Regions from separate parts of the Arthrobacter sp. 05N33_2 genome, predicted to be linked through region 2. Evidence: riboswitches for the same ligand, from Rfam matches in the RefSeq annotation. Region 2 holds a riboswitch; the other holds the start of a gene.
The links. A riboswitch is a leader RNA that binds a small molecule or an ion and turns the genes downstream of it on or off. The one in region 2 is predicted to bind glycine.

Region 1: it holds a riboswitch for glycine, as region 2 does, so the genes downstream of both, gcvP (aminomethyl-transferring glycine dehydrogenase) here and gcvP (aminomethyl-transferring glycine dehydrogenase) in region 2, are expected to answer to the same signal.

What each region holds. Positions count from the first base shown of each region.
Region 1 covers NZ_JBFTNJ010000091.1:945-6,909, reverse strand. The annotation lists partial or broken gene AC1DHX_RS19340 (short-chain dehydrogenase) at 1-22, shown strand, start outside; gene AC1DHX_RS19335 (hypothetical protein) at 157-1,116, opposite strand; glycine riboswitch at 1,420-1,517, shown strand; glycine riboswitch at 1,519-1,626, shown strand; gene gcvP (aminomethyl-transferring glycine dehydrogenase) at 1,679-4,525, shown strand; gene gcvT (glycine cleavage system aminomethyltransferase GcvT) at 4,536-5,672, shown strand; gene gcvH (glycine cleavage system protein GcvH) at 5,730-5,965, shown strand, end outside.
Region 2 covers NZ_JBFTNJ010000015.1:3,365-8,029, reverse strand. The annotation lists gene AC1DHX_RS09570 (MFS transporter) at 1-1,273, opposite strand, end outside; gene AC1DHX_RS09565 (TetR/AcrR family transcriptional regulator) at 1,341-1,880, shown strand; glycine riboswitch at 2,133-2,231, shown strand; glycine riboswitch at 2,233-2,347, shown strand; gene gcvP (aminomethyl-transferring glycine dehydrogenase) at 2,387-4,665, shown strand, end outside.

The DNA.
Region 1 (5,965 bases), on a different contig from region 2:
CGGCGGCTGGTCCGCGCTGTAGGGGAGCGGCACCCCACGCAAGCGGACGACGGCGGGAAGTCCCGCCGTCGTCCGCTGGATTGGGATCAAATCCGTGATTGCACCATCGGATCCGCTGGTGCAATCACGTCCACACGTCGCGGGTGAGTCCGGATTTTACGAAGACGGGAAGGTGGGCGCGTCCGGTCGCCGGCGAGCGGCAATGGATTTGGCACCCAGCCCCGCCGATGCGATGACCAGGGCCAGCAAGATTTTGGGAGCTGCTCCGCCTTCGGGTCCAAGTGTTGCCGCCAAGATTTGCCGACTCATTAACAGCATCTCCTGCAGGTCGCCAGCCAGGATACGGGTCCCCAGGACGTAGTTGACCGAGATGAACAGGGCGGGAACCAACCACAACAGGGCAAGGTTCGCGGACCACACCGCGGCCCGCCGCGCAGGACGAAGGCCGCACCATGCCAGGGCGCAACCAACGAGGATGGCCGGAATCCAGTGAGCGATTGACGGCACTGCGACGGGGACGTTGATGTGCCCGACGAAGCCGACAACCCACTCCACCGTCCACGAAGCGAACGGCACCGCCACGAGTCCGGCGGCCAATGCCGCCAGGCTCGGTGACCTTGAACAGAGCAGCAGGTGCGCCACGAGGGCCGCAGCGAGGGATGCGGTCACGCCCGCGAGCAGCCCGGCGAAGTAGAGGCTCGCCATTGTTCCGCCCGTCAAGCCGCCGTCGAGCACTGTAAAGGACTGGACGGCCGCCGTGAACTGAACCACAAGAACACCGGCTGCCGCGCACCACGTCACCAGTCGCCGTCGGGCGGGCGACCAGATGCGCAGCGCGAGTCCGGCCGCCGCACCTCCTACGGTGAGGAGGGCCACGATCGTGGTGAGTTCGTACTGGCTTAGCGGCAGTAACGACACAGGCATCTGGTCTGGAGCGACCTCTGCGCCCCACAAGTTCTGCAACGGGAGCTGTGCGCCGGATACCAGCCAAGGGCCCAAGCCGAGCAGTCCTGCCAGGATCCCGATCAGCCACCCCCAAGCGGCATCCCCGGCGGGAGTCCGGCTTGGTGGTCTGCTGGGAGCTGCCTGTTCCATCGCTTGATCCGGAAGGCTCACGGAGGCTCCTTGCGTATGAGCGCCCTGGAGGGAGGCTCGCGAAAAAGGAAAGTATCCCGTCCAGAATAATGCACCGAATGGATTAACCCCTTGGGTCCGATCCATGAGGTGGACGACGACCTCTGGGGCCGCGTGTTCCGGATCAACGTCACGGCCCTCATGCGCCTCACCCACGCAAGCGGACGACGGCGAAGAGCTCCCGCCGTCGTCCGCGGGAACAGCGACTCAATTGAAATAAATTTTGCATCCTGCCCGGGAACCGGATAAATTGTGAGCTGTGTCACCGACCAGTGGCACAGCTTATGATCTGCGGCGGGAGAGTCCTGCCGGTACGTTCAGCAGGCGCCGTAGGAGCAAATCCTCCCCAGGAATCTCTCAGGCCCACGTACCGCCGCGGCAAGGCAACTCTGGAAAGCAGTCCGGGCAACCGGGCTCACCGACGGTGCAAGTGGCGCGCTGCTATCAGCAGGGCAAAACGGAAACTCTCAGGTCCAATACAGAGCGGGGAGGAACCCGAATCATCGTGGCGTCTTGATGCCACCTGAATTATGGAGTTCCTCTCATGACGGTTCAATCGTCCCCGTCCACCTTCGCAGACCGCCACATCGGCGCCCGCCGCCAGGCCGACATCGACACCATGCTCAAGGCCGTCGGCTACGACAGCGTTGATGGCCTCGTTGACAACGCGGTCCCCGATTCCATCCGCCAGGAAAAGCCCCTCACCCTGGACAGCCCCCTCAGCGAAGTCCAGGTGCTGGCCGAACTGCGCAAGCTCGCCTCCAAGAACAAGACGGCCGTGCAGATGATCGGCCAGGGCTACTACGACACCGTCACCCCGCCGGTGATCCGCCGCAACATCCTCGAAGCCCCCGCCTGGTACACCGCCTACACCCCGTACCAGCCGGAAATCTCCCAGGGACGCCTCGAGGCACTGCTGAACTTCCAGACCATGGTCCAGGACCTCACCGCGCTCCCGGTCGCCAATGCGTCCCTCCTGGACGAGGCCACCGCGGTTGCCGAGGCCGTGCTTCTCATGCGCCGCGCCAACAAAAACAAGTCCGCTGCCGGGGCCAAGACCGTCCTCGACGCCGACTGCCTCCCGCAGACCATTGCCATCGTCAGGGGCCGAGCGGAGGCGCTGGGCTTCGAGGTGCAGGTCGCTGACCTCTCCGCCGGTCTGCCCGACGGCGACATCAACGGTCTCGTCCTCCAGCAGCCGGGCGTCTCCGGCCGGGTGTGGGACCAGTCCGGCGTGATCGCGGAGGCCAAAGAACGCGGCGCACTGGTCACCGTGGCGGCGGATCTGCTTGCCCTGACCCTGATCACCCCTCCGGGCGAGCAGGGGGCGGACATCGCCGTCGGCTCCACCCAGCGCCTGGGCGTGCCGCTGTTCTTCGGCGGCCCGCACGCCGCGTACATGGCGGTGCGCGAGGGCATGGAACGCACGCTCCCCGGCCGCATCGTCGGCGTCTCCAAAGACAACGCCGGCGTCCCGGCGTACCGCCTGGCCCTGCAGACCCGCGAGCAGCACATCCGCCGCGAGAAGGCCACGTCCAACATCTGCACCGCGCAGGCACTGCTGGCCATCGTGTCCTCGTTCTACGCCGTCTACCACGGCCCGGACGGGCTGAAGGCGATCGCCGAGACCGTCCACAACAACACCCGCGCCCTCGCCGCCACGCTGAAGATCGCCGGCCGGGAACTGGCGAGCGAGTCCTTCTTCGACACCCTCACGGTCCGCGTCCCCGGCAAGGCCGCCAAGGTCATCGCCGCCGCCGAGGCCCGTGGCATCAACCTGCGGCTCATCGACGCGGACACAGTTGGCGTGTCCGTCGATGAAACCACGACGCCGGAGGTCCTCTCCGCGGTCGTCGTCGCCTTTGGCGCCGGTCCGGTGGTGGAGGCCAAGGGCTTCGAGCTGCCCGGGAGGGTGCTGCGCACCTCTGACTTCCTGCAGCATCCCGTCTTCAACACGCACCGCTCCGAAACCCAGCTGCTGCGCTACATCCGCAAGCTCTCGGACCGCGACCTCGCCCTGGACCGCACCATGATCCCGCTGGGCTCCTGCACCATGAAGCTGAACGCCACGGCCGAGATGGAAGCGATCTCCTGGCCGGAGTTCGCCTCCATCCACCCGTTCGCGCCGGACTCCCAGACCGAGGGCTGGCGGGAACTCGTCAGCGGCCTCGAAGCTGACCTCGCCGAAATCACGGGATACGACCAGGTCTCGATCCAGCCGAACGCCGGCTCCCAGGGTGAGCTGGCGGGCCTGCTGGCCATCCGCGGCTACCACCTCTCCCGCGGGGACGCCCAGCGCACCGTGTGCCTGATCCCGGCCTCCGCGCACGGCACGAACGCGGCCTCCGCGGTGCTGGCCGGCATGAAAGTCGTGGTGGTAGCCACGGCTTCGGACGGCACGATCGACCACGCGGACCTGACCGCGAAGATCGAGGCAATCAAGGACGCGCTGTCCTGCATCATGATCACCTACCCGTCCACCCACGGGGTGTACGACGCCGACGTCCGCGAGGTCTGCGACGCGATCCACGCCGCCGGCGGCCAGGTCTACGTCGACGGCGCCAACCTCAACGCCCTCGTCGGGCTGGCCCAGCCGGGCAAGTTCGGCGGCGACGTCTCGCACCTGAACCTGCACAAGACTTTCTGCATCCCGCACGGCGGCGGCGGACCGGGCGTTGGCCCCGTGGCCGCCAAAGCGCACCTGGCGCCGTTCATGCCAGGGGACGCGAACAAGGTCGAACCGGGAAAGGGAGTTGCCATCTCCGCTTCGCGTTACGGATCCGCCGGTGTGCTGCCGATCTCCTGGGCGTACGTGAAGTTGATGGGCGGCCAGGGCCTCACCGAGGCCACCAAGTCCGCGCTGCTCGCGGCGAACTACATCGCATCCCGGCTGGATGAGCACTTCCCGGTGCTCTACACGGGGGAGAGCGGCCTGGTGGCCCACGAGTGCATCCTGGATTTGCGTGAACTGACCGCCAGGACCGGCGTCACCGCCGAGGACGTGGCCAAGCGCCTCATCGACTTCGGCTTCCACGCCCCCACACTGTCCTTCCCCGTGGCGGGCACCCTCATGGTGGAGCCCACCGAGTCCGAGGACCTTGCGGAGATCGATCGCTTCATCGAGGCGATGATCACCATCCGCCAGGAGATCGACCAGGTCTCCAACGGCGATTTCACGGTGGAGAACTCCCCGCTGCGCAACGCACCCCACACGGCAGCCGCCGTCGTCAGCACCGACTGGACCCGCGAGTACCCGCGTGAGCAGGCCGCATTCCCCGTCCACACACTCAGGCAGGACAAGTACTTCCCGCCGGTCGGACGCATCGACGGCGCCGCCGGAGACCGCAACCTGGTCTGCTCCTGCCCGCCGCTTTCCGAATTCGAAAACTAAGGATTTTCTGATGAGTGAGAACTACACCGCTCTCTACGAGCAGCACAAAAAGGCCGGCGCCTCCTTCACGGACTTCGGCGGCTGGCAGATGCCGCTGAAGTACAGCTCCGAACTCGCCGAGCACCACGCCGTCCGCAACGCCGCGGGCCTGTTCGACCTCTCCCACATGGGCGAAGTCTGGGTCACCGGCCCGGACGCCGCGGCGTTCCTCGACTACGCCCTGGCCGGGAAGCTGTCGGCCGTGGCCGTCGGCAAGGCGAAGTACTCGCTGATCTGCCAGGAAGACGGCGGCATCATCGATGACCTCATCTCTTACCGCCGCGGCGAGGACAAGTACCTGGTGGTCCCCAACGCAGGCAACGCCAAGGTGGTTGCCGCGGCACTGGCCGAAAGGGCTGGTTCTGCCCAAGAAGGCGGGTTCGACGTGACGGTGGAGGACGTTTCCGCCGAGATCTCGCTGATCGCCGTCCAGGGCCCGAACGCCGAAGCCATCCTGCTGACGCTGGTCCCGGCCGAGCAGCATGTCCTGGTCACCGAGCTGAAGTACTACGCTGCGGTTGAGGTTCAGATCAACGGACAAGATCTGCTCCTCGCCCGCACCGGTTACACCGGCGAGGACGGCTTCGAAATTTACATTCCCAACGGGGACGCCGCCGGCCTCTGGGAAGCACTGCTGGAAACCGGTGCCAGCCGCGGGCTCATCCCCGCCGGCCTGGCCTGCCGTGACTCGCTGCGTCTGGAAGCCGGCATGCCGCTCTATGGCAACGAACTCTCCCGCGAAGGCAACCCGTACGCGGCAGGCCTGGGCCCGGTCGTCTCGCTCGCCAAGGAGTCGGACTTCGTCGGCAAGGCCGCCCTGAGCGAGCTCAAGGCAGCCGGCGCAGGCTCCACGACCGGCCGCAAACTCGTGGGCCTCAAGGGCCTGGGCCGCCGTGCCGGCCGCAGCCACTACCCGGTCCTCAAGGACGGCAACGTCGTCGGCGAAGTGACCTCCGGACAGCCCAGCCCCACCCTCGGCTACCCGGTCGCGATGGCCTACGTCGACATCGAATTCACCGAGCCCGGCACAGCCCTGGACATTGACCTCCGCGGCAAGGCGGAGCCTTTCGAAGTTGTCGCACTGCCGTTCTACAAGCGCCAAAAGTAGCCAGCCGCCGCTGGCTGAGCCTGCCGAAACCACATACGAACTTAAGGATTGAGATAAATGAGCAAAGTTGTAGCCGAACTGAAGTACTCCGCTGAACACGAATGGGTTGCCGCTGACGGGTCGGGCCCTGCAGGGATTGGAATTTCGGCCGTGGCTGCCGATGCCCTCGGCGACATCGTCTACGTGGACCTGCCCGAGGTCGGTTCCGCGGTGACCGCGGGGGAGACTTGCGGCGAGGTTGAGTCGACCAAGTCTGTCTCGGACCTGTACGCTCCGGTCACCGGCGAGGTGGT
Region 2 (4,665 bases):
CGTAGCCGGTCTCGGAGATAGCGGCGGCTGCCCCTGCCTTGTCGGCGGGCGCCGCGCCCAGGATCAGGTCATTGGAGATCGTCTCCGCGGCCCCCACCCCCAGGCAGAGCACCAGCAGGGCGGCAAGGAGCAGCGACGGGCCCTGGCTGTGGTCGCCGAATGCCACCACGAAATAGCCCGCCGCGCTCAGCAGCAGGCCGCCGGCCACCACAAAGCCGGGCCGCACCTTGCGCACCAGCGGGACCACGAGCAGCCCCGCTACAACCGTGGCGATGAGGGCCGGGACCATGGCGACGCCGGAGGCCGAGGGGGACTGGCCCTCCAGCAGCTGCAGGTGCTGGGCCAGGAAGAGAATGAAGCCGTTGAAGGAGAACAGTGCCAGGACGTTGGCCACAATGGCCGTACTGAAGATCCGGTTGACAAACAGGCTGACGTCGAGCATCGGCGCGGTGCTGTGGTCTGTCCTGTGGATACGGGCAAGCGCGCGTTGCCTCCGGATGAACACATAGCCCATGAGCAGACCGGTTCCGATGCTCGCGAAGGCCTCGGGAGCCGGCCCGTGGGTGGCAAGGGCTTTGATCCCGTAGACCACCGGCACCATGACCAGCAGGGACAGGGCAATACTGGGCACGTCCACCCGGCCCGGCTTCGGATCGCGGGATTCCGGGATCAGGGCCGGCCCGAGCAGCAGCAGCGGCAGGATGATCGGCACCGCGACCAGCAGGACGGCGCCCCACCAGAAGTGTTCCACCAGCCAGCCGCCGACAATCGGGCCGAGGGCGGCGCCGCCGGAGAAGCCGGCGGCCCAGATCGCCACCGCCAGCCTGCGCCGGTTGGGCTGCGGAAAGATGTTCCGGATCAGCGACAGCGTGGATGGCATCAGCATGGCGCCGAACAGGCCAAGCCCGGCGCGGCCGGCGATCAGCCATTCCGCACTCGGCGCGAACGCCGTCACGGCGGACACCGCGGCAAAGCCTGCGCTGCCCACGAACAGCAGCCGGCGCCGGCCGATCCTGTCGCCCAGGGAACCCATCGCGACCAGGAGTCCGGCCAGGACCAGGGGGTAGGCGTCGACGATCCAGAGCAGTTCGACGCCGGAGGCGGTCAGGCTGCTGGCGATGGCCGGCAGGGCGAACGTGAGCGCGGTGTTGTCCACGGCCACGAGCAGGACGGGGAACATCAGCAGGGCCAGCGCCACCCAGTCACGCCACGGTGCCCGGGGCCCGGTGGCCGCAGGAGTGCTGGTGGCTACGGTGATCGATGAAATGCTCATAAGGATAACTGTACCGTCTGGACGGTACAGTTAAGAAATGCGCGCGCGGACGGGCATGATGGGAGGCATGCCCAGGAAACCCGTCGCCCGCGAGGCCGTCCTCGATGCCTTCGAATCCCTGCTCATCGAAGTCGGTGAACGCGCCGCGACGCTGGACGCCGTCGCGCGCCGGGCCGGCGTCTCCAAGGGCGGCCTGCTCTACCATTTTCCGACGAAAGAGGCCATGATCGCGGTCCTGCTGGAACGGCTGGACCGGCTCCTGGCTGCCGATGTTGCGGCCATGGCGGCAGCCCCGGAAGGGGCGGCGGCGTACTTCATCAAGTCCTCGGTGTGGGCGGACACGCCCATGGACCGGGTCTTCGTGGCGGCCACGCGGCTCGCCGAGGTGGCGCACGGGGAAACCCTCCGCCGCTTCGCCGCCGGCCAGGCGAGCTGGCTGGAACTGCTGGCGGCCGACGTCGGGCCCGCCATGGCGAAGGCCGTCCTGTGCATGGGGGACGGGCTGTACTTCAACGCCATGCTGGCGCGGGGTCCCGGCGGGCCGCCGCCGGAAGTCGAGGCGGACGTCCAGAGCCTCCTGGCCGCCGTCGAGCGCCTGCGCGGCTGAAGCCCACACCCACCCCCTCCGACCCCCCTTACTCCCCGCCGAATTCGCCGGAAGCGTTCGAGTACGCCGGAAAGTTGCGGCGACTCCGGGCGTTTCCGGCGAATTCGCACCGCCGGATTGGCCGCCGGGTGGCTCGTGGCCCGTAACCTGGGTCCGCCGCCGGGAGGGAGTTTGCGGACGCGCGCCCGGCATAGGACAATGAGAGCTGTGACTGTTGTCACCCCCGATTGAACACCCAATTAAATACGCCTTTGATCTGCGGCGGGAGAGTCCTGCAAGTAGGTACAAGCAGGCGCCGTAGGAGCAAACCCTCCCCAGGAATCTCTCAGGCCCATGTACCGCCGCGGCAAGGCATCTCTGGAAAGTAGCAGGCGTGTCCCGGACATGCTGTGCTCACCGACGGTGCAAGCGGAGCCCTGAAATGCGGGCTGCGCGGAAACTCTCAGGTCCAATACAGAGCGGGGAGGAACCCGAATCAATGTGGCGTACCCTGCGCCGCCTGAGTTATGGAGTTCCTTGTGACTGTTACCCCAGCCTCCACGTCCTTCGTTGACCGGCATATCGGCGCGCGCCGCCAGGCCGACGTCGACGCCATGCTGAAGGCTGTCGGCTACGACACCGTCGACGCCCTGGTGGACACCGCCGTTCCGAAGGACATCCGCCAGGACGCCGACCTCGCGCTCGCCGCGGCCCTGAGTGAGGTCGAAGTCCTCGCCGAGCTGCGCAAGCTGGCGTCGAAGAACAAGACCGCCGTGCAGATGATCGGGCAGGGCTACTACGACACGCTCACCCCGCCGGTGATCCGCCGCAACATCCTCGAAGCCCCGGCCTGGTACACCGCGTACACGCCCTACCAGCCGGAGATCTCGCAGGGCCGGCTCGAGGCGCTGCTGAACTTCCAGACCATGGTCCAGGACCTCGTCGGCCTGCCGATCGCCAACGCCTCCCTGCTGGATGAAGCCACCGCCGTGGCCGAGGCCGTGTTGATGATGCGCCGCGCGAATAAGAACAAGACGGCGCACGACGGCAAGACCGTCCTCGACGCCGACTGCCTGCCGCAGACCATCGCGATCGTCAAGGGCCGCGCCGAGGCCCTCGGCTTCGAGGTCGAGGTCGCCGACCTCTCCAAGGGCCTGCCCGACGGCGTCATCAACGGCGTCGTTCTGCAGCAGCCGGGCGTCTCCGGCCGCGTGTTCGACCACACCGCCGTGATCGCCGACGCCAAGGAACGGGGCGCCCTCGTCACCGTCGCGGCAGATCTCCTCTCCCTGACCCTGATCACGTCTCCGGGCGAGCAGGGCGCTGACATCGCCGTCGGATCCGCCCAGCGCTTCGGCGTGCCGCTGTTCTTCGGCGGCCCGCACGCTGCCTACATGGCCGTCCAGAAGGGGCTCGAGCGCTCCATGCCCGGCCGCCTCGTGGGTGTCTCCAAGGACAACGCCGGCGTTCCCGCCTACCGCCTGGCCCTGCAGACCCGCGAGCAGCATATCCGCCGCGAGAAGGCCACGTCCAACATCTGCACGGCCCAGGCCCTGCTGGCCATCGTGGCTTCCTTCTACGCCGTCTACCACGGCCCGGACGGGCTGAAGGCAATCGCCCAGTCGGTCCACGTCCACGCCAAGACCATCGCCGCCTCCCTGAAGGCCGCCGGCCTGGACGTGCTGCACACCTCCTTCTTCGACACCATCACCGTCTCCGTGCCGGGCCGGGCAGCTGAGATCATCGCGGCAGCCGACGCCAAGGGCGTCAACCTGCGCGCCATCGACGCCGACACCGTCGGCATCTCCGCCGACGAGGCCACGACGGTTGCCGTCGTCGCCGACGTCATTGCCGCGTTCGGCGCGTCCGTGACTGCCGCGGCTGCAGGCACGGACACTGCGTTCGGCCTGGACCCCGCCGTCGAGCGCACCTCCGACTACCTGCAGCACCCGGTGTTCAACACGCACCGCTCCGAAACCCAGCTGCTGCGCTACATCCGCAAGCTCTCGGACCGCGACCTGGCTCTGGACCGGACCATGATCCCGCTGGGGTCGTGCACCATGAAGCTGAACGCCACCGCCGAGATGGAGGCCATCTCCTGGCCGGAATTCGCCTCCATCCACCCGTTCGCCCCGGAATCCCAGACCGCCGGCTGGCGTGAACTGATCGAGGACCTCGAAGGCCAGCTGACCGAGATCACGGGATACGACCAGGTCTCGATCCAGCCCAACGCCGGTTCCCAGGGTGAGCTGGCGGGCCTGCTGGCGATCCGCGGCTACCACCTCTCCCGCGGCGATGCCCAGCGCACCGTGTGCCTGATCCCGGCCTCCGCGCACGGCACGAACGCGGCCTCGGCCGTGTTGGCCGGCATGAAGGTCGTGGTCGTGGCCACGGCTTCGGACGGCACGATCGACCACGCGGACCTGACGGCCAAGATCGAGCTGCACAAGGATGCGCTGTCCTGCATCATGATCACCTACCCGTCCACGCACGGGGTGTACGACGCCGATGTCCGCGAGGTCTGCGACGCGGTCCACGCCGCCGGCGGCCAGGTCTACATCGACGGCGCCAACCTCAACGCCCTGGTCGGGCTGGCCCAGCCCGGCATGTTCGGCGGCGACGTCTCGCACCTGAACCTGCACAAGACCTTCTGCATCCCGCACGGCGGCGGCGGACCGGGCGTCGGCCCGGTCGCGGCCAAGGCGCACCTGGCACCGTTCATGCCGGGCAACGCGGCTGATCCCGCCAATGGCGCCGACGGCACCCCGATCTCCGCCTCCCGCTACGGCTCGGCCGGTGTCCTGCC